4 regions of the Glaciecola punicea genome follow, and region 2 is predicted to be linked to each of the others. Evidence: predicted binding sites of a transcription regulator. Region 2 holds the regulator's gene; each other region holds the start of a gene.
What was found. Region 2 encodes sigma-54, which starts transcription at its own class of promoters, with help from an activator protein. Its sites were predicted from a motif close to GTTGGCACGNNNNTNGNNT; they were not measured.
Positions count from the first base shown of each region.

Region 1 (5,245 bases), on a different contig from region 2:
CGCCCGACAAGGCTAATTTTAGGGCGGCAACCATTTGGGTTGTGGCTGTCGTTTTTGGAATAAATGCGTTTGCACCAAATTCCATTGCTTGTGCAATGGTGTCAATGTCTTCAGTGCCTGACACAATGGCAATGGGTAGGTCTGGAAAGTTTTGGCGGATCCTCAACAAGCCATAAAAATTATCGCAACCAGGCATGTTAAGGTCTAATAATAATAGGCTTACGTTACGCTGACGCCGCAAGGTATTGAGAGTAGTAGAAAACGAATCAGATTCTAAATAGTTGACGCCTGTAAAGTGGCTTTGCATAGCGGCCTTTAGAGCCTCGCGAAACAGTGGGTGATCATCTGCAATTAAAAATTTAAGCATACGCAATAATTTCCATTCTTTTTTTTTATAATTTATACACTATGCCATTATCAAATATTAATACGCCAGTAGCAAAATAACGGTTTGACACACCAGCCTTGAACTAAAGTGTTCACATAACGCACTTTATTAAGATACCATAGACAAGTGATACTTATGCGTGTGTTGAAATACTGTTATAAAACTCAAGCCTGAGTAATTTGCTATAAAAAACTCACGTTTTACCCTTGTATATATCAATATTTGCCTGACAATATTTAGCAAGGATTACATCAACTACAACTGAAGTTTATTTTTTAACATGACTAAAAGCAAGAAACCATTTTCACATGACACTTTATACGCCACTGAAAAACCAAAAGTTGAAAAGTTTAGTTTTAATCAACAGGTGGTAGACGTATTTCCCGATATGATAAATCGTTCGGTCCCGAGTTATCAAAATATTATTGATTGCGTGGGTAAAATGGCTAATTTGTTATGCAACAGCAATCCTATTATTTACGATTTAGGGTGTTCTTTAGGGAATGTAAGCCTGTCTATAGCAAAACACGCACAGTCCAAAAACCCTAAGATAAAGGGGATAGACAATTCCAGCGCGATGATTGAACGTTGTCAGCAACATATCGATGCCTTTAGTTTTGGCAATAGTATTAGTCTTAAACAAGCTGATTTAGTGTCGGTTGCCTTATCGCCCTGCAACATGGTTGTGATCAACTTTACACTTCAGTTTATTGAGCCAACAAAGCGTCAAAATATTATTAACAAGGTTTATCGTGCCCTTGAGCCAAAGGGTGTTTTTGTCTTGAGCGAAAAAATAGAACTCTCAAATGCGGTTTTAAATAATGTATTAGTTGATCTACACCATGAGTTTAAACGGGAAAATGGATATTCTGACTTAGAAATTAGCCAAAAACGCTCTGCACTTGAAGAGGTGATGAGATTAGACACCGTCAAAATACATCAAGAAAGGCTGTGTGAGGCTGGATTTTCAAATGTCTGTGTGTGGTACCAACATTTTAATTTCGTGTCCATTTTGGCCATCAAATAATAGAAGGATTCACATGCAATCTATGTCTTGGCGCAGCGCGTTTTATAACAGTATTGTAAACACCAAGCTTGAATTATATATAGCTGAATTTGCTATCATTCTTAAAGACTTCGAAGCCAGTGTGCCTGCGAAGGACCTTAATCGATGGCAGCGACAGCTTGGTCAGCTTCCTAAGGTTGAGAACATAGAATTAATAGTTGGCGATAGTGTCAGCCTAAACGCATACAATGCTTTGACTGCGGGTGATATTGCAAAGACAATATCTGTGCTTAAAAACTTTATGCCCTGGCGAAAGGGTCCTTTTAACTTCATGTCTATTAACATAGACACTGAGTGGCGTTCCGATTGGAAATGGAATCGAGTGTTGCCACATTTACAGAATCTTGCCGGTAAAAAAGTGTTAGATGTAGGTTGCGGCAGTGGCTATCATTTATTTAGAATGCATGATGCGCAGGCTTCACAAATTATTGGTGTTGATCCTACCGCCCTTTTCTTTTTTCAATTTCACTGCTTTAAACAATATTTACCGTCATTAAATGTACACTATTTGCCAATTGGCATTGAGGCGATGCCCACAACGAACTACTTCGATACAGTTTTTTCCATGGGCGTGTTATATCACCGTCAAGATCCCATAAAGTTTTTGCGTGAGCTCAAGGACCAGCTATGCTCAGGGGGGCAATTAGTGCTTGAAACACTGGTGATAGATGGAGATGAAAACACGGTGTTAATGCCAAAAGGCCGTTATTCACAAATGCGTAATGTATGGTTTTTGCCATCGGTAGGTGCACTCATAATTTGGCTACAGCGTGTAGGCTTTAAAAATGTTAAGTGCGTTGATATAGATTGTACCAGCATAGAAGAACAGCGCGCTACGCCATGGATGGAGACTCACTCCTTAATAGATTTTCTGGACAGCGAAAATATGACTAAGACGATAGAAGGCTATCCTGCTCCTAAAAGAGCGGTACTTACTGCATCGGTGAGTTAGCAGGCATTGCGATATAGTTTACCTGTTGGCATTAAAGTTGAATGGCTTCAGTCACCGCTGAACCATTATTTCTAGATTTACGCGTTTATTTATCAATACCTTATTCGCTGTGTACCTAGTTCAAGGCCTTATTTGAGGTAGATGTGACAAGTTCTGACATTCAAATCGAAAAATCACATGCAGTGCTGAAACACTTCATAAGTGAGCAAAAGTTACCCAGTGAGTATGCCTGTATTGCACAAACATGGTTCATTCCTTTAGCCGTAACATTAATAAAGCACCAAAATAGTGCAAACCGCCCAATTTTAGTCGGTATAAATGGCTGCCAGGGTTCAGGGAAGTCAACGTTAACATGCTTTCTAAGCACCTTGCTAAACGAAGTATTTAAGGTCGCCAGCGTTGGCTTGTCAATAGACGACTTCTATTTATCTAAGCATTCACGGCAATTGCTAGCGTCCACTATTAACCCACTTCTTGCTACTCGCGGCGTACCAGGTACTCATGACATTGTATTGTTAGAAAGCACACTGTGGTCCTTGCGCCAAGGTCAGCCGGTGAGTCTTCCTGCGTTTGATAAGTCAATGGATGATGTAAAGCCACAAGAGCAGTGGGAGTACGCTGAGCACAAATACAAAATTATAATACTTGAAGGTTGGTGTGTTGGTCTAGACAGCCAGCACCCGGCGCAGCTCTTGTCGCCTGTGAATGAATTAGAAGCCAAAGAAGATGCGAGTGGCCAGTGGCGACAGTATGTAAATGATGTGCTGTCAGTCGATTATAAACGCGTGTTTGCTTCAATTGACTATCTGGTTATGCTGCAAGCACCCTCTTTTGAGCATGTTTATGCATGGCGCTGTGAACAAGAGCATAAACTGAAAACGTCACTTGCTAGCCATAGAACAGATTCACAATTACCTAATGAAACCATGAGCGATAGTGAAATATTACGCTTCATTCAATTTTACCAGCGCCTAACACAACACGCGCTAAGTACTATTCCAGCAAAATGTGATCGCTTGTTTGTGCTAAATGAAACACGCGGAATTACACAATGTCAACAACATTGAGTCCTGTCAAAAAATGGCTGGTATTTACCGATTTCGACGGCACCCTTTTAGATCATTATACCTATAGCTTTGACGCAGCTATTGACTGCCTTAAGCAATTAGCTGAGCAAGGTGTTCCGGTAATACCTAATTCCAGTAAAACGTTTGCAGAAGTAAGGTATTTACAAGAAAAAATGTTGTTAAAGACACCGCTAATTGTTGAGAACGGGGCGGCGGTTTATATACCCAAAGACTTTTTACCACAAAAACCCAAAGGCGCAGTATTTAAGCATGGCTATTGGCTGAAGTCATTTGCGCAAAAAAGACAGTTTTGGCAAGGTATAGTACAAAGCATAAAAACTGATTATCCCCACCAGTTTGAGACATTTGGGGAGATGAACATTGGCCGTATTTGTGAGCTAACAGGGTTAAATGAGAAAAGTGCGCGATTGGCCTCGCAGCGAGAATTTGGAGAACCTGTGCTATGGCTTGGCAGCGGCGAACAGCGCAGAAACTTTATTGAAAGAATACGAAAACTCGGCGCCTTCCCGCTGTTAGGTGGCCGCTTTTTACATGTATCTGGTAATAGCAACAAAGGTAAGGCTTTAACGTGGCTACTTAAAGAGTGTGTAAGGCAATATCCGAAATTCACGTTCTTAAGTATTGCTCTAGGCGACACTAATAATGACATAGACATGTTGGAAGTGGCCGACATCGCCGTTCGTATAGCATCTCCGGTGCATACATTACCAGAACTTCAACGTACGCACGAAGTATATACAAGCGTAGCAACTGGACCCCAAGGCTGGCGCGAAATAATCGATCAACTAATTATGACAACACTGCATGAGGATGACTAATGGCTGACTTTTACCAAAATGGCATAGTGACCACCCTTCATAATTTAGAAAATAGACCCATTGAGGCCTTAGAAAAGGAATTAGTTGGTTTTTCTAAACGTAGACCAATGGGTCTTATTTTACCCAGTTTATACTCGGAGTTAGAAGGTAAGGCCCTTCTTGGTACTATTGAGCATATAAAAAAGGTGCCGTATTTGCAGCAAATTGTCATTGGACTGGATCAGGCAGACCAGTCGCAGTTTGAGCATGCCTTAGCCTTTTTCTCAGGTTTACCGCAAAACCATCGCATATTGTGGAACGATGGTCCTCGATTAAAAGCGCTAGATGAAGAGCTTCAAAAGCTCGGTTTAGCGCCTAAGGAAATGGGCAAGGGTCGAAATGTTTGGTACTGCATGGGATTTATTTTGGCGTCTAACAAAGTTGAAAGTGTCGCCTTACACGACTGCGATATCCTGACATATGACAGGTCCTTACTCGCCAGACTTATATACCCCGTGGCTAATCCACAGTTTAACTATGAGTTTTGTAAGGGCTACTATGCGCGTGTTGCTGACGGTAAAATAAATGGAAGAGTATCACGATTACTGGTAACGCCTCTTCTAAGAGCCTTGAAAAACACCCTAGGCCAGAATGACTACCTAGATTTTATGGACAGTTTTAGATATCCACTGGCAGGAGAGTTTTCGTTCAGACGAGATGTATTGAACGACTTACGCATTCCAAGCGACTGGGGCTTAGAAATAGGCGTGTTGTCCGAAATGCATAGGAACTACTCACGCAATAGACTTTGCCAGGCAGACATCGCCCATACCTATGATCATAAGCATCAGGATTTATCTTTGCATAATGACCAAGGTGGCTTATCTAAAATGTCGATTGATATTACCAAGGCCCTGTTTAGAAAACTGGCCACGCAAGGCACTGTTTTTAGCA
Region 1 is NZ_LZXY01000001.1:272,552-277,796, forward strand. Features, by position in the region: gene BAE46_RS01300 (response regulator) at 1-367, opposite strand, end outside; gene cmoA (carboxy-S-adenosyl-L-methionine synthase CmoA) at 669-1,415, shown strand; gene cmoB (tRNA 5-methoxyuridine(34)/uridine 5-oxyacetic acid(34) synthase CmoB) at 1,429-2,406, shown strand; gene BAE46_RS01315 (kinase) at 2,550-3,473, shown strand; gene BAE46_RS01320 (HAD-IIB family hydrolase) at 3,458-4,312, shown strand; gene BAE46_RS01325 (glycosyltransferase family protein) at 4,312-5,245, shown strand, end outside.
Region 1: the regulator sigma-54 is predicted to act here: its motif matches at 2,431-2,449, upstream of BAE46_RS01315 (kinase).

Region 2 (5,245 bases):
ACGGTCAAATTTACCTAGGTAACAACAATGAAGAATTTAAAGCTTTCAACACTAAAGACGGTTACGGTGTAAAAGCACTGGCAAAATGTGGCATTAGCGTGGGCATTATTACCGGCAGAAAATCGGCCATTGTTGAGCAACGAATGCGCTCCTTGAATGTCCATTACTTACTGCAAGGGCGTGAAGATAAGTACGCAGCATTGACTGAACTTATGCAGTTAAGCGACTATCAAAGCCATCAAGTTGCCAGCGTAGGCGATGACATGCCTGATTTAGGCATGTTTACTTTAAGTGCGATTAAAATAGCTGTGCAAGACGCGCACCCTTTAGTGAAAAAACAAGCCAATCACATCACCACACTCGGTGGCGGCAAAGGTGCAGTGCGTGAAGTCTGTGACCTTTTTTTACAAGCAAACAACCTACTTAGCACCATACATGGTGCTAGTATATGAATCGTATCAGCTGGAGCATAGCACTAGTTTTTACCATAGTACTGGTGCTGTATGTACCCATTTTATTCGAAGAAGAAGAGCAGCTAACAACAGATGATAGTAATCTTGAGCTTATTCCTAACTACCAAGCTGTAAACTTAAATAGTAAATCATTTGATAAGGAAGGAAGACTAAGCCATCAGGTTGCCGCTACAAAAATGGACCACTACGAGGCACTCGGTTTCGCGGTGTTCCAAAACCCTGTCTATACACTATATTTAGACGACGGACAGCCATGGCAGGTAACAGCAGGCGAAGGCACGATTTACAGCAACAACAGAATTCAATTAGAGAATAATGTCAAGATTGTGAATTTACGATCTCAAGAGTATATTAAGGAAATAAGAACTGAATATATTGAAATTAATATAGTAGACAAAACCTTGAGCTCAGATCAAAAAGTTACTATAAGCGGCCTTAATTTTGAGCTTAAAAGCATAGGTATCTTTGGCAATTTAACGACACAACAATATGAGTTTAAAGAACATGTACAAACCGAATTTAATCCAGTGCGCTAAACAAATTTTGGCATTTGCATTGTTAGGTATGCTTCTAAGCTTTGGTTTTTCGGCGAATGGTACGCAAACACCAGACCTAGACCAACTGCCCGATGCAGCCGAAATAGCGACGTTGGGCAGTGAAGGCAGCAATATTGAGAACGATTTTTTATTACCGGTAACGGCAAGTTCAAGAGAGCAATCTTTGGACGGTAAAAAGATGACTTCTATTTTTAAGGACAGCGTTGTTATTAAGCAAGGTAGCCTCGAAATTTTAGCGGATCAAGTCATCGCCGATGCGACCGCAGGAAAAGGAAAAGAAATTATTACTGCAAGGGGTAAACCAGCTAGTTACCAACAAAAACTAGAGGATGGTTCGATTGTGATTGCCAGTGCAAATGAAATTCAATACAACGTTGAGTTTCAAACTATTTTATTAAAAGGTAATGCATCAATCAAACAAAAAGATGTTCAGGTTAACGGCGACTCCATTGCATTTGACATGGCTAAACAACAGATTATGGCGTCGACCGACGCTAACAGCGATGCTACCGTCACTACCGTGTTAAGCCCAGGCGCATTTTCTTCTGATGAAAAAGCGGATGAAGCAGAAAAAAAACGCGAGGATCAACCGTGAGAAGTACCCTATACGCCAAAAATTTAGCCAAGTCGTATAAATCCCGACAAGTAGTCCGCGACGTCAGTATCGAGGTTTCTACCGGCCAAATAGTAGGTTTATTAGGACCTAATGGCGCAGGCAAAACGACCACTTTCTATATGATAGTAGGTCTGGTTCCCTTAGACAAAGGCGGCATTTTTATAGATCAAGTTGACTTAAGTTTTCAGCCCATGCACGAGCGAGCTAGACAAGGCATTGGATATTTGCCCCAAGAAGCCTCAATATTTCGAAAACTCACCGTTTATGAGAATCTGATGGCAATACTGCAAACGCGTAAGGATATATCGAACGATCAGCGCGAACAAATAGCCGACGAACTACTTGACGATTTTAACATTAACCATATACGCAATAGCCTTGGAATGAGCCTGTCAGGGGGCGAAAGGCGGCGCGTCGAAATAGCTCGCGCCCTATCTGCAAACCCAAAGTTCATTTTGCTTGATGAGCCCTTTGCTGGTGTTGATCCAATATCGGTTAATGATATTAAAAAAATTATTTACCAGCTTAAAGAACGTGGTATCGGTGTATTAATCACCGACCACAACGTAAAAGACACCTTAGACGTATGTGAGAAAGCCTATATTGTAAGTCACGGCGAGTTAATAGCGGCGGGCACTTCGCAAGAAGTACTTGCTAATCAGACAGTAAAAGATGTTTATTTAGGCGAGCAATTCTCCTTGTAAAGGCCCCGTAAAACGCTACTATGCAGGCAGGGCGTTGTTAATAATAATTGCAGTTACCTAAAAATATTAGTGGAAACCGCGTTTCTTATATCGGAGATATTAAAGTCGTCTATGCACATACATCGCATTAAATTAGTGGAAGGACGTTAATGAAACCTTCGTTACAGCTTAAGTTTAGTCAGCAGCTCACAATGACGCCTCAACTACAGCAAGCGATTAAACTACTGCAGTTGTCAACGCTTGACCTACAACAAGAAATCCAAGAAGCACTTGAATCAAACCCCTTGCTCGAAATGGCTGAGCATGACCAAGACAACGCCTCACTTGACGACAACCAAACGCTTGACTCTCGCACCGACAAAGAACAAGCGTCGATTAGTGCTGAGGCGACTAACAACAACGATACCGGCATGGCAAACGGCGATACTGACGTACCCGACACCATGGACACTCACGATGCGCTTGAAAATAGAAATCTTCCAGATGACCTACCGCTTGATCACTCGTGGGAGGAATATTTAGGGTCTACCTCAGCACCATCGCGCATGACCGGGTCAAATCCTGACGACGACTATGTTTTTCAAGGCGAAACCACCGAATCAATCCAAGGCCATTTAATGTGGCAGGTAGAGCTTACCCACTTCAGTGACAACGACATATCTATCGCCATTGCAATTATCGACTCAATTGATGAGTCGGGTTACTTGACCGTTAGCAGTGATGAAATATTAGACAGCTTAGACAACGAAGATATAGATTTAGACGAAGTTGAGTGTGTGCTCAAACGCATTCAGATGTTTGACCCTGTTGGCTCAGGTTCACGTTCAGTTAAAGAGTGCTTGCTAGTGCAACTGCTACAATTTAGTGATGACACCCCGTGGTTAAATCAAGCGCGCAATATAATTGAAGAGCACTCCGATTTACTGGCAAGCAAAGATTATCGAACCTTAATGCGTAAGACACGCCTTAAAGAGGACCAACTGCGTGAGGTAATGCGCTTATTAAAAACACTGAACCCACGCCCTGGCAGTTGCATATCAACGGTTGAACCAGAGTACATTGTACCCGACGTAAACGTGTACAAAAAGAAAGGTGTGTGGACTGTTGAACTAAATAACGAGGCCTTGCCCGCGCTTACTGTGAATGAAACTTACGCAAAGCTATCGAAATCGACGAAAAATCCGAACGATTCGCAATATATAAAGTCTCATTTACAAGAAGCAAAATGGTTTATTAAAAGCTTAGAGAGCCGCAATGAAACCTTGCTAAAAGTCTCTCATTGTATTGTTGCTAAGCAGCGAGAGTTTTTCGAGCAAGGTCCAGAGAAGATGCAGCCCATGGTACTAAATGATGTTGCTGAAATGGTAGACATGCATGAATCAACGATTTCGCGCGTGACCACGCAGAAATATATGCATACGCCTCGTGGTATTTTTGAACTGAAATATTTTTTCTCGTCGCACGTATCCACAGATTCTGGTGAGAATTGCTCTTCTACCGCCATCCGTGCTTTTATTAAAAAGTTGGTTGCCGTGGAGCCTGCTCATAAACCCTTAAGTGATAGTAAGATTGCGCAGATGCTCGCCGATCAAGGCATTAATGTTGCTAGGCGGACAATTGCAAAATACCGAGAATCGTTACACATTCCGCCTTCGAATCAACGTAAGAGCCTTGTCTAAGGCTAAACATTAGAGGATTAAAATTATGCAAATAAACCTGACCGGTCATCACGTCGAAATAACAGAATCGCTACGTAACTATGTCAACACAAAGTTTGAAAAATTAGAGCGCCACTTCGACCACATCAGCAACGTGCACGTTATCCTTAACATTGAAAAACTCAAACAAAAAGCAGAAGCAACTTTGCATTTACAAGGAGGTGAAGTTTTTGCAAACTCACAGCATACAGATATGTATGCTGCAATAGACGGTCTTATTGATAAGCTTGACCGACAGGTTATAAAACATAAAGAAAAACTCAAACGTCACTAAGCCACTCATGATAATTAACGACATAATTTCACTGGACCGCACTCAATGCGCGGTTCAGTGCAACAGTAAAAAACGGATTTTCGAAATAATTTCCGAAATGGCCGTTGCGCAATCTCCTGAATTAGACCAAATTGAAGTATTAGCTAGCTTGCTAGCCCGCGAAAAAATGGGCAGCACCGGCATAGGTCACGGCATTGCCATACCACATGGTAAAATTAAGGGCTTAAACAATATGATTGCGGTCATCATAACCACTAATCAGCCAATCGATTTTGATGCTATTGACAGTAAACCCGTTGATATTTTCTTTACAATACTTGTGCCCGAAGAGCAAACTGATAAGCACCTGCAAGCTTTATCAGGCATTGCCAAAAAACTCAGTAATAAAGACACCGTAAAAACAATCAGGAAAGCGACCACCAAAAACGAATTAGTAGCCGCGCTTATATAAGTGCTTAAACGCAATTCCTAAAGGGCAACATATGAAACTTCTCATTATTAGTGGGCGTTCAGGTTCAGGCAAGTCCATTGCACTTCGCTCATTAGAAGACCTTGGCTATTATTGTGTCGATAATATTCCAGTGTCGCTGCTGCCTACCTTGACCCATACAATTGTAGAGCAGCACGAATTAGTAGCGGTTAGCATAGACGTACGTAATATGCCAAAATCTGAAAACGAAATTAACGAATTGCTAGAATATTTACCCGAATTTTGGGAAATCACGATAATCTTCCTGGATGCCAGCGACGATGTCCTATTAAAACGCTATAGCGAAACGCGTCGCCTGCACCCTCTTTTCAAGCGCAGTAACTCACTTGTAGATGCCATAGACGAAGAACGCGCAATACTAGTGCCCGTGGCCGAAAGAGCCGATCTGCATATAAATACTGACAAACTTACGG
Region 2 is NZ_LZXY01000009.1:50,267-55,511, reverse strand. Features, by position in the region: gene kdsC (3-deoxy-manno-octulosonate-8-phosphatase KdsC) at 1-452, shown strand, start outside; gene lptC (LPS export ABC transporter periplasmic protein LptC) at 449-1,009, shown strand; gene lptA (lipopolysaccharide transport periplasmic protein LptA) at 963-1,625, shown strand; gene lptB (LPS export ABC transporter ATP-binding protein) at 1,622-2,350, shown strand; gene BAE46_RS11065 (RNA polymerase factor sigma-54) at 2,500-4,029, shown strand; gene hpf (ribosome hibernation promoting factor) at 4,055-4,342, shown strand; gene ptsN (PTS IIA-like nitrogen regulatory protein PtsN) at 4,350-4,793, shown strand; gene rapZ (RNase adapter RapZ) at 4,825-5,245, shown strand, end outside.

Region 3 (5,245 bases), on a different contig from region 2:
TAATTTGGTCTCAGTAGAATATAAAGTAGGCTAGCAGCCACTGTAAAAAATTTAATCAAAATTTAAGGTTACGCTAAATAGACCTAGATGATAAGCGCAAACAATAAAAAACAGCTTTTGATTAAAAAAAGATTACCTTACGGGTGGTGTATCAATGCAGCATTGTTTTATACGGCAGTGGTATTTTACAAGAAAGCGATGCATTGGGAGTGAGAAATAATAATGTTTGTTACTGCAAAAGATTCACGCGCAAGTGAGTGCTTGCGCGTGAATTGTGCTTATTAATATCCTATTTTTTAGCGGGGCGTGAGAAACGCTTGCGTTCGTTTTCGGTTAAAAGTTTTTTACGAATACGAGTGCTTACGGGTGTTACCTCAACTAACTCATCGTCATCAATAAACTCTAAAGCCTGTTCCAATGTGTACACAATTGGCGGCACTAATGTTTGCGCTTCGTCGGTACCTGATGCACGTACGTTAGTTAACTGCTTACCTTTAAGGGCGTTTACCGTTAAATCATTTTCGCGAGAATGGATACCAATTACCATACCTTCATACACTTCAACACCGTGACCAATAAACATGCGACCACGCTCTTGTAGGTTGAAGATAGCGTTAGTAAGCGCTTTGCCGGTCGCGTTGGCGATCAATACACCGTTTTTACGCGAACCAATGTTTCCGCCTTTGTGCGGGCCGTAATGATCAAAGGTGTGATACAACAAACCGGAGCCAGACGTCATTGTCATAAAGTCGGTTTGAAAACCAATTAAGCCACGGCTTGGAATAATAAAGTCTAGGCGTACGCGGCCTTTTCCGTCCATAGACATGTTCGCCATTTCCGCTTTACGTAGGCCAAGCTGTTCCATCATAGTTCCCTGATGTTTTTCTTCAACGTCAACCGTCAGAGTTTCGAATGGTTCAAGCAGTTTCCCGTTTTCTTCCTTAAGAATGACCTCAGGGCGAGAAACGGCTAACTCAAATCCTTCGCGACGCATATTTTCAATTAATATGCCTAAATGTAATTCACCACGTCCTGACACTCTAAATTTATCAGGGTCAGCGGTTTCTTCAACACGCAAAGCAACGTTGTGAATAAGTTCGGTTTGTAAACGCTCTAAAATGTTTCTTGAGGTAACGTACTTACCTTCTTTACCTGCAAACGGCGAAGTGTTTACTTGGAAGGTCATCGTAACGGTTGGTTCATCTACCGATAATGGTTTTAACGCTTCTACTTTGCTTATATCGCACACTGTGTCAGATATTTTAAGTTCGCCTAAGCCGGTAATAGCAACAATATCACCCGCCTCGCCTGACTCTACATCATAACGATCAAGACCTAAGTAGCCTAATACTTTGCTCACTTTAGCGTTACGTTTTTGGCCTTTTGCGTTAACTACGGTGACTTGCTGGTTAACTTTAACAACACCACGAGTAATACGACCTATGCCAATTACACCTACATAAGAGTTGTAGTCTAGCTGAGAAATTTGCATCTGCAGGGGCCCTTCCGGGTCAGCCACTGGCGGTGCTACCTTTGCAACAATGGTTTCAAACAAAGGTGTCATATCGTCGTGTTTAACGTCAGCTTCGTTTGATGCCCAGCCATTAAGAGCTGATGCGTAAACAACATCGAAATCGAGCTGCTCGTCAGTGGCACCTAAATTATCGAACAAATCAAAAACTTGATCTAAAACCCAATTAGGACGAGCGCCCGGTTTGTCTATTTTGTTGAGCACAACAATTGGCTTTAAGCCTTGAGCAAATGCTTTTTGGGTGACGAAGCGAGTTTGCGGCATAGGACCTTCTTGCGCATCTACTAGCAATAGAACGGAATCGGCCATCGACATGACGCGCTCTACTTCACCGCCAAAATCAGCGTGCCCTGGGGTATCGATTATATTAATGCGATAGCCATTCCAGTTTAGAGCGGTATTCTTAGCAAGTATTGTAATGCCGCGTTCTTTTTCAATATCGTTCGAGTCCATCACGCGCTCTTCAGCTATGCCACGACTTTCTAAAGTGCCTGATTGTTGCAGAAGCTTGTCTACCAGTGTAGTTTTACCATGGTCGACGTGCGCTATGATCGCGATATTGCGAATATTTATTACTGACATTACAGATTCTCATTAGGGGCCGCAGACGCAATTTTGTGCGTATTCAGCTCATTGTGATAGTTAAGATGGGCGCGGATTGTACAGATTTATTGGGAAATAAGCGACAAACTTTGCGGTTTTATCATTAAATAATCATTTATAAGGTTTACGCCCCACCTTTGAGGCATACTATAAGCCACGGTATTGTGAATCGTTCAAGGTCTAGTGCACCTTAATTGTGCACTGGACGCATCACAAGCACTACAGTGGTGCATTTTATGCGCTGTAAGGCTAGACGCGGCTCGCTACGACGCTGTTTTCACTGGTCTGTAGATAGTTGTAAAAATGGCACGTTTATCGCTTAACTTGTGATTTGTGCGCCACCAGTTAAATTGTGCAATTAGTCTCAAAGACTGTAATAATAAATAGATGTTTTACTCAGCATTGCAGTACTGGCAATAAAAGTGTGCCTGGTCTGCAAACTCACAATAGTCACGAAACGGGAGTACCTTTATGTCATATGAGTCAGTAATGGAACTGATCAAAGAAACCGAAGCAAAATTTATTGATTTACGCTTCACCGATACCAAAGGCAAAGAGCAGCATGTTTCGATTCCTTCGCATCAAGTTAACGAAGACTTCTTTGAGGAAGGCAAGATGTTCGACGGTTCATCTATTGCAGGTTGGAAAGGCATTAATGAATCTGACATGGTCCTTATGCCTGACCCGTCAACCGCGGTTTTGGACCCATTTGCTGAAGAAACTCAAATTAATATTCGCTGCGATATATTAGAGCCTACTACCATGCAGGGTTATTCACGCGATCCACGTTCTATAGCGCGTCGTGCCGAAGAATATTTAATCTCTACGGGTATTGGTGACAAAGTTTTAGTGGGACCTGAGCCCGAATTTTTTATGTTTGACGATATACGCTTTCATACTGATATGTCTGGTTCGTTCTTCAAAATAGACTCTGAAGAAGCAAAGTGGAACTCGGGCGCCGAATATGAAGGAGGCAACTTAGGACATCGCCCTGGCGTAAAGGGCGGCTACTTCCCGGTACCTCCAGTTGACTCAGGCCATGATATTCGCGCTGCTATGTGTATGGTTATGGAAGAAATGGGCTTAACTGTTGAAGCGCATCACCATGAAGTCGCCACTGCTGGACAAAACGAAATAGCCTGTTTGTTTAACACACTAGTAAAAAAAGCCGACGAAATTCAAATATATAAGTACGTTGTTCATAATGTTGCGCACGCCTATGACAAAACGGCTACTTTTATGCCGAAACCAATTGTGGGCGATAATGGCTCTGGCATGCATGTTCACATGTCAATTAGTAAAGATGGCAAAAATGTGTTTGCGGGTGACACCTACGCCGGCTTGTCTGAAGATTCACTTTTCTTCATCGGTGGCATTATTAAGCATGCTCACGCCATTAATGCATTCACAAATGCATCAACTAACTCTTACAAGCGCTTAGTACCTGGATTCGAAGCCCCGGTTATGTTGGCCTATTCAGCCAGAAACCGCAGTGCATCTATTCGCATACCGTATGTAAACAGTGAAAGAGCACGTCGTATCGAAGTGCGCTTTCCTGACCCTACAGCTAACCCTTATTTGGCTTTCACAGCCCTACTAATGGCGGGTCTCGATGGTATTAAGAATAAATTACACCCAGGCGATGCAGCAGACAAAGATTTATACGATTTACCACCTGAAGAAGCGGCTAACATTCCGAAAGTAGCAGGTTCATTAGAAATTGCACTTGCCGCTTTAAATGAAGACAGAGCTTTCTTAACCGAAGGCGGTGTAATGTCTGACGAAATGATAGACGCTTACATCGCACTCAAATCTGAGGACGTACTAGCGATTAAACAGGCTGTACACCCACTCGAGTTTGATATGTACTACAGCGTATAAAAAATCATCGGTAAAAGTGTTTATGAACTAAGCATTTATTCGTTGATATACGAAGCCTGCAACTGCAGGCTTTTTTTTTAAACGATATCACGTAATATAAGGCAGTAAAGCAATTAAATTAGAAACTACCTGTGAATAAATTAAGGTTTAGTATATTTTCTACTGCAATTTTCGCTGCGTCACTGTTCGTCACAAGCGTGTCACAGTCAGCGAATAACATGAATCAACAAGTTTACAAAACCATTCATAGTGACGGTACGGTTACCATTTCTGATAAAGCCTCTAGCGATGCTGAAGCGATCGTGCTTAGTGCTCCAACGAGCACATTTGAGTCCAACGTCCCTGCGCTCAAACCGCTACTGCAAACTACACAAAAACTGAGTGTAAATTATAAGCTCAGCATATTAAGCCCCCAAAATGATGCGACTATTCGCAGCAACATAGGTGAATTGTCTATAGGCGCTTCTATTGATCCACGTATAGGCGGTTTTTATCGACTGCATATAAACGGTAAAGTACACGAGTCTGCTGCGGGCATGTTCGCGCTTCGCGATATGGAACGGGGCGCATATGAATATTCAGTAAAATTTATTAACAACTCAGGCAAGCTTATTGCATCAAGTGAAGCCAGGAGAGTATATTTACATCAAGCGTCAGCGTTAATTAACTAGTTTTTGTACATTTTATTTAATTAAGAGCTTTAGTACCCTTTTTAGACAACAAAGCGTCGCTGGTCTTGCTGTTTAAATACAGTTTGATGTTTGAATGCGCCATTACGGTGCAATGACTAATTAATTGCCCACGGAGCCACCCTTGATTGACGATCGTTATCACTACGAATTGTTATTAAATTCACTTAAAACAGCCCTCATTTTAGTCAATGATGAATTTGAAGTTAGTTTCGCTAATGAAGCTGCACTCAACTTACTTGAAACTGGTCTTAATCAAATAAGTGAACGTCCGCTAAGCGACTTTTTGGTGGACGACAGTGTCAATCAGCAGCAAATAATAAAAGCATTAGAAAACCAAGATGACTATCGTGAAACGGATGTTGTTATGTGCTTTAGAGATGGGCGCTGCACAACGGTTGATATCAATGCCAATATAATCACGGTAAACGGCCACATTATGGCCTTGTTAGAAATAAACCCTATTGACAAACAGCGAAAAATTAGTCAAGAATCTCAGCAATATGCACAGCAAGTGGCCGCTCGAGAACTTGTACGCGGG
Region 3 is NZ_LZXY01000003.1:28,389-33,633, reverse strand. Features, by position in the region: gene BAE46_RS04360 (MalY/PatB family protein) at 1-1, opposite strand, end outside; gene typA (translational GTPase TypA) at 290-2,113, opposite strand; gene glnA (glutamate--ammonia ligase) at 2,606-4,015, shown strand; gene BAE46_RS04345 (hypothetical protein) at 4,234-4,686, shown strand; gene glnL (nitrogen regulation protein NR(II)) at 4,829-5,245, shown strand, end outside.
Region 3: the regulator sigma-54 is predicted to act here: its motif matches at 2,437-2,455, upstream of glnA (glutamate--ammonia ligase).

Region 4 (5,245 bases), on a different contig from region 2:
TTCATGGTTTGTGGTGTTGTACAAAGAGGCGTTTGGCTCTATTGAAACGCCACTTAAGCAATTGCATAGCATGCCGGCAGATGTAAAGGAAGCGCAGCCTTTTGCCAAAAGTATTAACCAAATCCAGCAAGAAATTTACTAGCGCTAGTAAAGCCCCCTTAAATTTAGTTAAGTCTCCTTTAAAGTGGGCAGGTGGAAAACGTAAGCTGGTCGTTGACATAGCCAAGCTGCTCCCAAAGAATGATCGTGGTAGGCTTATCGAGCCTTTCGTGGGGGGTGGCTCCGTGTTTTTGAACCTCCCTTTCAATGAATACCTCTTAGCGGATAGCAATCCAGATCTTATTAATTTCTTCACGCATATTCGCGAAACGCCAGAAGCGTTTGTAAAAGCTAGCCAAGCTTTGTTTGTTCCAAGCAATAACATCAGCAAGCAATACTACGCACTTAGAGAAGAGTTTAACAAAACGAGCAAGTCCCTTCGCAGGAGTGCTCTTTTTTTATACCTAAACCGCTATGGTTTTAACGGCTTATGTAGATATAATTCGAAAGGTGGCTACAACGTCCCTTTTGGTCAGTATAAAAAACCTTACTTTCCCCACGCAGAAATAGACGATTTTTCAGCTAAGGCTCAAGCTGCGCAATTTTTTTCAGGCGACTTTTCATTGGCCTTCGAACAGGCTTGTAAAGGCGATATTGTGTATTGCGATCCTCCTTATACACCCATTAATGAAACCGCGAGCTTTACCGCGTATTCCGGTAAAGGTTTTTCTTGGGATGATCAGCAAAGGCTGGTTGACTGCGCGCTACAGGCTCAAAAAATGGGGATAACCACTATAATTTCAAATAATAACCTGCCACAAACCCGAGCAATATACGCCACCGCTAATAAAATCGTTAAATTAAGCGTTGCGCGCAGTATTAGCTGCAAAGGCAATACCAGAAAACCTTGCGCCGAATTGATTGCACTTTATAAAGGCCAAGCGTAAAGCGTGACAGCCAAGGCTATGTCTTGAGCATGGTTTATCTGTGCCCACCGTTGCGAAAGGCGCAAAAACTGAGGCGCAAGTCGCGCAGTTAAGGGCACTGGGCTGCGACTTTACTCAGGGCTTTTTGATGTGCAGACCGGTACGTTATGAAGAATTAAAGATTTTTCTAGCAGGTCATAGCAGGTCATAGCAGCTAATTATAGCCACCTAGGTATTTGGTAGCAGTAAACTAACGCCAAACCAGATAGACAAGATAAGCACAATAACCATTATTACGCCCACCACAACGAAGGGCACGAAGGAAGTTGCGTTAGCGTCTTCAACATATTTACGCTGCGATTGTACCCCAAGCAACCCCGCCATTACACTTTGTACAACCGCCAGCCAATCTTTGGTAGTACTCATTTGCGAGACATTAACTCCAATAAATCTAAATAGTGAAAATGCACTGGATCAAAGCGCCTATCACTTTTACCTTAAATACTGTGCATTTACTAACAGTATTTAAGTTTACAGTAAAAACAAAAATATACTAGATCAGCACAAACCACGTCCGCTAATCAACGTTCAAAATATGCAAAGAGAACCATCAATAAGCGGCTAAATTGCGCCGCAGGATTGCAACGTTGGCCCAAATTAACCTTGCTGCAGTGGTGAACGTTGCCTATAGAATAAGCTAGATTAAAAACTTGTTGACCAGCTAGCAACAAATTTTATATCTTCATCTGCAAACGCACTCTCTTGTGCTTTAACAATCGAAAACGCAAAATCGCCTTTGGATATATCAGCCTGAACGTGGGAATAATTGTAATCGTTCTCACTACCGTCTGAATCAAATGTATAAAGGCCAGCACTTAGCGCGAGTTCAAACTCATTGCCCAACGCGATACCACCGTAGCTAATGCTATAATAAATGTCACCGCCTTCAAAACCGGCGCCTTCGTCTACCTCGCTATTCACTGTATACGCTGCGCCTACCCCGAAGTTTCCAAAACCAGCGTTGACGTAAATTTCACCAAAGTTACTGTCATCTAACTCAGTGTATAGATAATAAATATAACCGATGTCGTAAGTAAAACCCGCAACTTCACCGCCAAAGCCTAAATAAAAGTCGGTCTCTGTGCCATTAAACCCAGAATCGCTATCGCCTAAAGAACCGACCCATGTACCGGCATAAAATCCGCTATCGGCAGCATAGTCAATGCCGCCTGAAACGGAGGCCGCATCTGAGCTTTGACTAACACCACGCCAAATATAGTTGGTGGTAGCCCCTATGTTAGCGCTTACCTCGGCAAGTGCTGATTGGCTGACAAATAATGTCGAAGACAAGGCCGCTGCTATCAACGATATCTTAGTTAACTGTTTCATGTGTGTTCCCCATGCTTTGCTGAATAGTGATTAAAAGACTTTACGTCGTTGATTTTAATAGTGTATGCACTAATAGTGTGATGAAGCGTCTTTACTTAATAATGTAGGCGCGCTAAGGGTACATACGCCTTGTATTTAGCAATAGCAGTGCCAAACATAAGGCGAACTTGATACCCGCTTCAAAAACCATAAAAATACCTAATAGTTACAACGGGATAGTGACAAATAAGACCCTACCTGCGCGTATTCATAGTAGCCACAAAAAGCAGTAAAACAGCCATAGACGCCTGGTTTATGCACTATTTTGCAACAGCCTCACCATTTTAGAGCAGGCGCAAAGTAAACAGGCTGTTATACCGCACAAGAAAAATAAAAGCTTTTTGTATTAGAAGTGAATTTTGCGCTAAAAATACGGTAAACTATGGTTTTTTAGACGATACGTGACCGACTCATGCATAAACCATTAATAGCCCCCTCCATTTTGTCTGCCGATTTCGCAAAGTTAGGAGAAGAAGTCGACAGTGTGTTAAGCGCTGGCGCTGACATCGTTCATTTCGACGTAATGGACAATCATTATGTGCCCAATTTAACCTTCGGCCCCACCATATGTTCGGCGCTTCGCAACTATGGCATAACAGCCGATATAGACGTGCATTTAATGGTATCGCCGGTTGACTCAATGATTGAAGCCTTTGCCAAAGCCGGGGCTAGTATGATTAGCTTTCATCCAGAAGCGGCTTTACACGTAGACAGAAGTATTGAGCTCATTAAACAGCACGGTTGTAAAGCAGGCTTAGTGCTTAATCCGGCAACATCATTAAGCGTACTCGATTACGTTTTAGAAAAGCTTGACTACGTTTTACTAATGTCGGTTAACCCAGGTTTTGGTGGCCAAAAATTCATTCCCGGCACCGTTGAAAAAACAGCGCATTTAAAATCAATCATAGATGAAATGGGATTAAGCACCCGTATTCAGGTAGACGGCGGCATTAACAAAGACACCATAAAAGACGTCTATTTAGCTGGCGCCGACATGTTTGTAGCCGGCAGCGCTATCTTCGGTCAACGCGACTATAAAAAAGCCATAGCTGATTTAACGCAACAATTTAAATAGGAATATTCAGTGAGCAGTTCAACGAAACCGATCGTACTTAGCGGATGTCAGCCTTCAGGGCAACTTACATTAGGTAATTATTTAGGCGCACTACGCCAATGGGTCGCCATGCAGGCCACACATGATTGTTTGTATATGATTGTAGACCTGCACGCCATTACCTTAAGACAGGACCCTGCAGAATTAAACCAAGCATGCCTAGACGGACTTGCGCTTTATTTGGCCTGCGGTATTGACCCAAACAAAAGTACTATATTTATGCAGTCGCATGTGCCAGAGCACGCACAGCTAAGCTGGGTGCTTAACTGCTATACGCAAATGGGTGAGCTTAATCGCATGACCCAGTTTAAGGATAAGTCACAAAAAAATCAGTCAAACGTCAATGTAGGCTTATATGCTTACCCTGTGTTACAAGCGGCCGATATTTTAGTTTATCAGGCTAACGAAGTGCCGGTAGGTGAAGATCAAAAACAGCATCTTGAGCTAACGCGCGACGTCGCAACCCGCTTCAACAATATTTACGGTGATGTGTTTACTCTTCCTGAACCTTGTATTCCCAAAGATGGCGCCAGAGTCATGAGCTTACAAGAACCAAACAAAAAGATGTCAAAGTCAGATCCAAACACTAACAATGTAATTGGCCTGTTAGAAGACCCCAAAATACTGACTAAAAAAATTAAGCGCGCCGTTACTGACAGCGACGAGCAAGCTAATATTTATTATGATGTGGCCGAAAAACCGGGTGTTTCTAACCTGCTCTCACTGCTTAGCGCGACGAACGGCAACAGCATTGACAGCCTCGTTGGGCAATATACAGACAAGATGTATGGTCACTTAAAAGGTGACGTAGCGGAGTCGGTTGTGAGCCTGGTAAAGCCCATTCAAAGCGAATATGCAAGAATTCGTCAAGATTTGCCTTATTTATATGAGGTTATGCATCAAGGAAGTGCTAAAGCTCGCGAAAAAGCGTCCGAGACACTCGCTAAGGTGTACAAAGCTGTAGGGTTTATACCGCGGGCTTAACATGGTACTTATCATCGATAATTATGATTCTTTCACCTATAACCTAGCACGGTATTTTGAAGAGCTAGGCCACCTTGTGAAAGTTGTCAAAAATGATAGCCACACAATTGACGATCTTGCGCTTATGGACTTTTCGCATCTGGTTCTATCACCGGGGCCTTGCACACCAAACGAGTCGGGTATTTGTTTGGCGGCAATAAAGCATTTTGCAGGGAAAGTGCCAATATTAGGTGTGTGTTTAGGCCATCAAGCAATTGCACAAGTTTATGGCGCTAATATTGTTCAAGCGGTGCATATTAAACATGGCAAAACGTCACGTTTACGTGTTTTAGACAAGGCTTCAGTGTTGTTTGAGCAGTGTCCATCACGCTTTATGGTGACACGCTATCACTCACTCTTAATTGATAAAAACACGCTTAGTAGCAATTTCAATATTACCGCTACATGCAATACTAAAGGCATTGAAGAAATAATGGCGATAGAGGATACACAGTTAAAGCTTTACGGACTTCAGTTTCACCCTGAATCGTTGCTAACTGAGCATGGGCATTTGGTATTACATAATTTTATTAAGAAAGGGTAATAAGGTTGGATTTACACTCGCAACATAGTTTTTTTGCAATTAGCTGACAAATATAACATCGCTGGCACAATTGATAAAACCGGCAAGTCCTTATACAAAACTTTACACTCTTTACTGCATATTTATTGAATACTTATGTAATAGTAATGTTGTTCTTTTATTTCATCTTTT
Region 4 is NZ_LZXY01000002.1:150,045-155,289, forward strand. Features, by position in the region: gene BAE46_RS14715 (SPOR domain-containing protein) at 1-142, shown strand, start outside; gene BAE46_RS02935 (Dam family site-specific DNA-(adenine-N6)-methyltransferase) at 102-986, shown strand; gene BAE46_RS02940 (DUF2970 domain-containing protein) at 1,194-1,391, opposite strand; gene BAE46_RS02945 (TorF family putative porin) at 1,668-2,354, opposite strand; gene rpe (ribulose-phosphate 3-epimerase) at 2,806-3,468, shown strand; gene trpS (tryptophan--tRNA ligase) at 3,478-4,491, shown strand; gene BAE46_RS02960 (anthranilate synthase component II) at 4,493-5,074, shown strand.
Region 4: the regulator sigma-54 is predicted to act here: its motif matches at 2,491-2,509, upstream of BAE46_RS02945 (TorF family putative porin).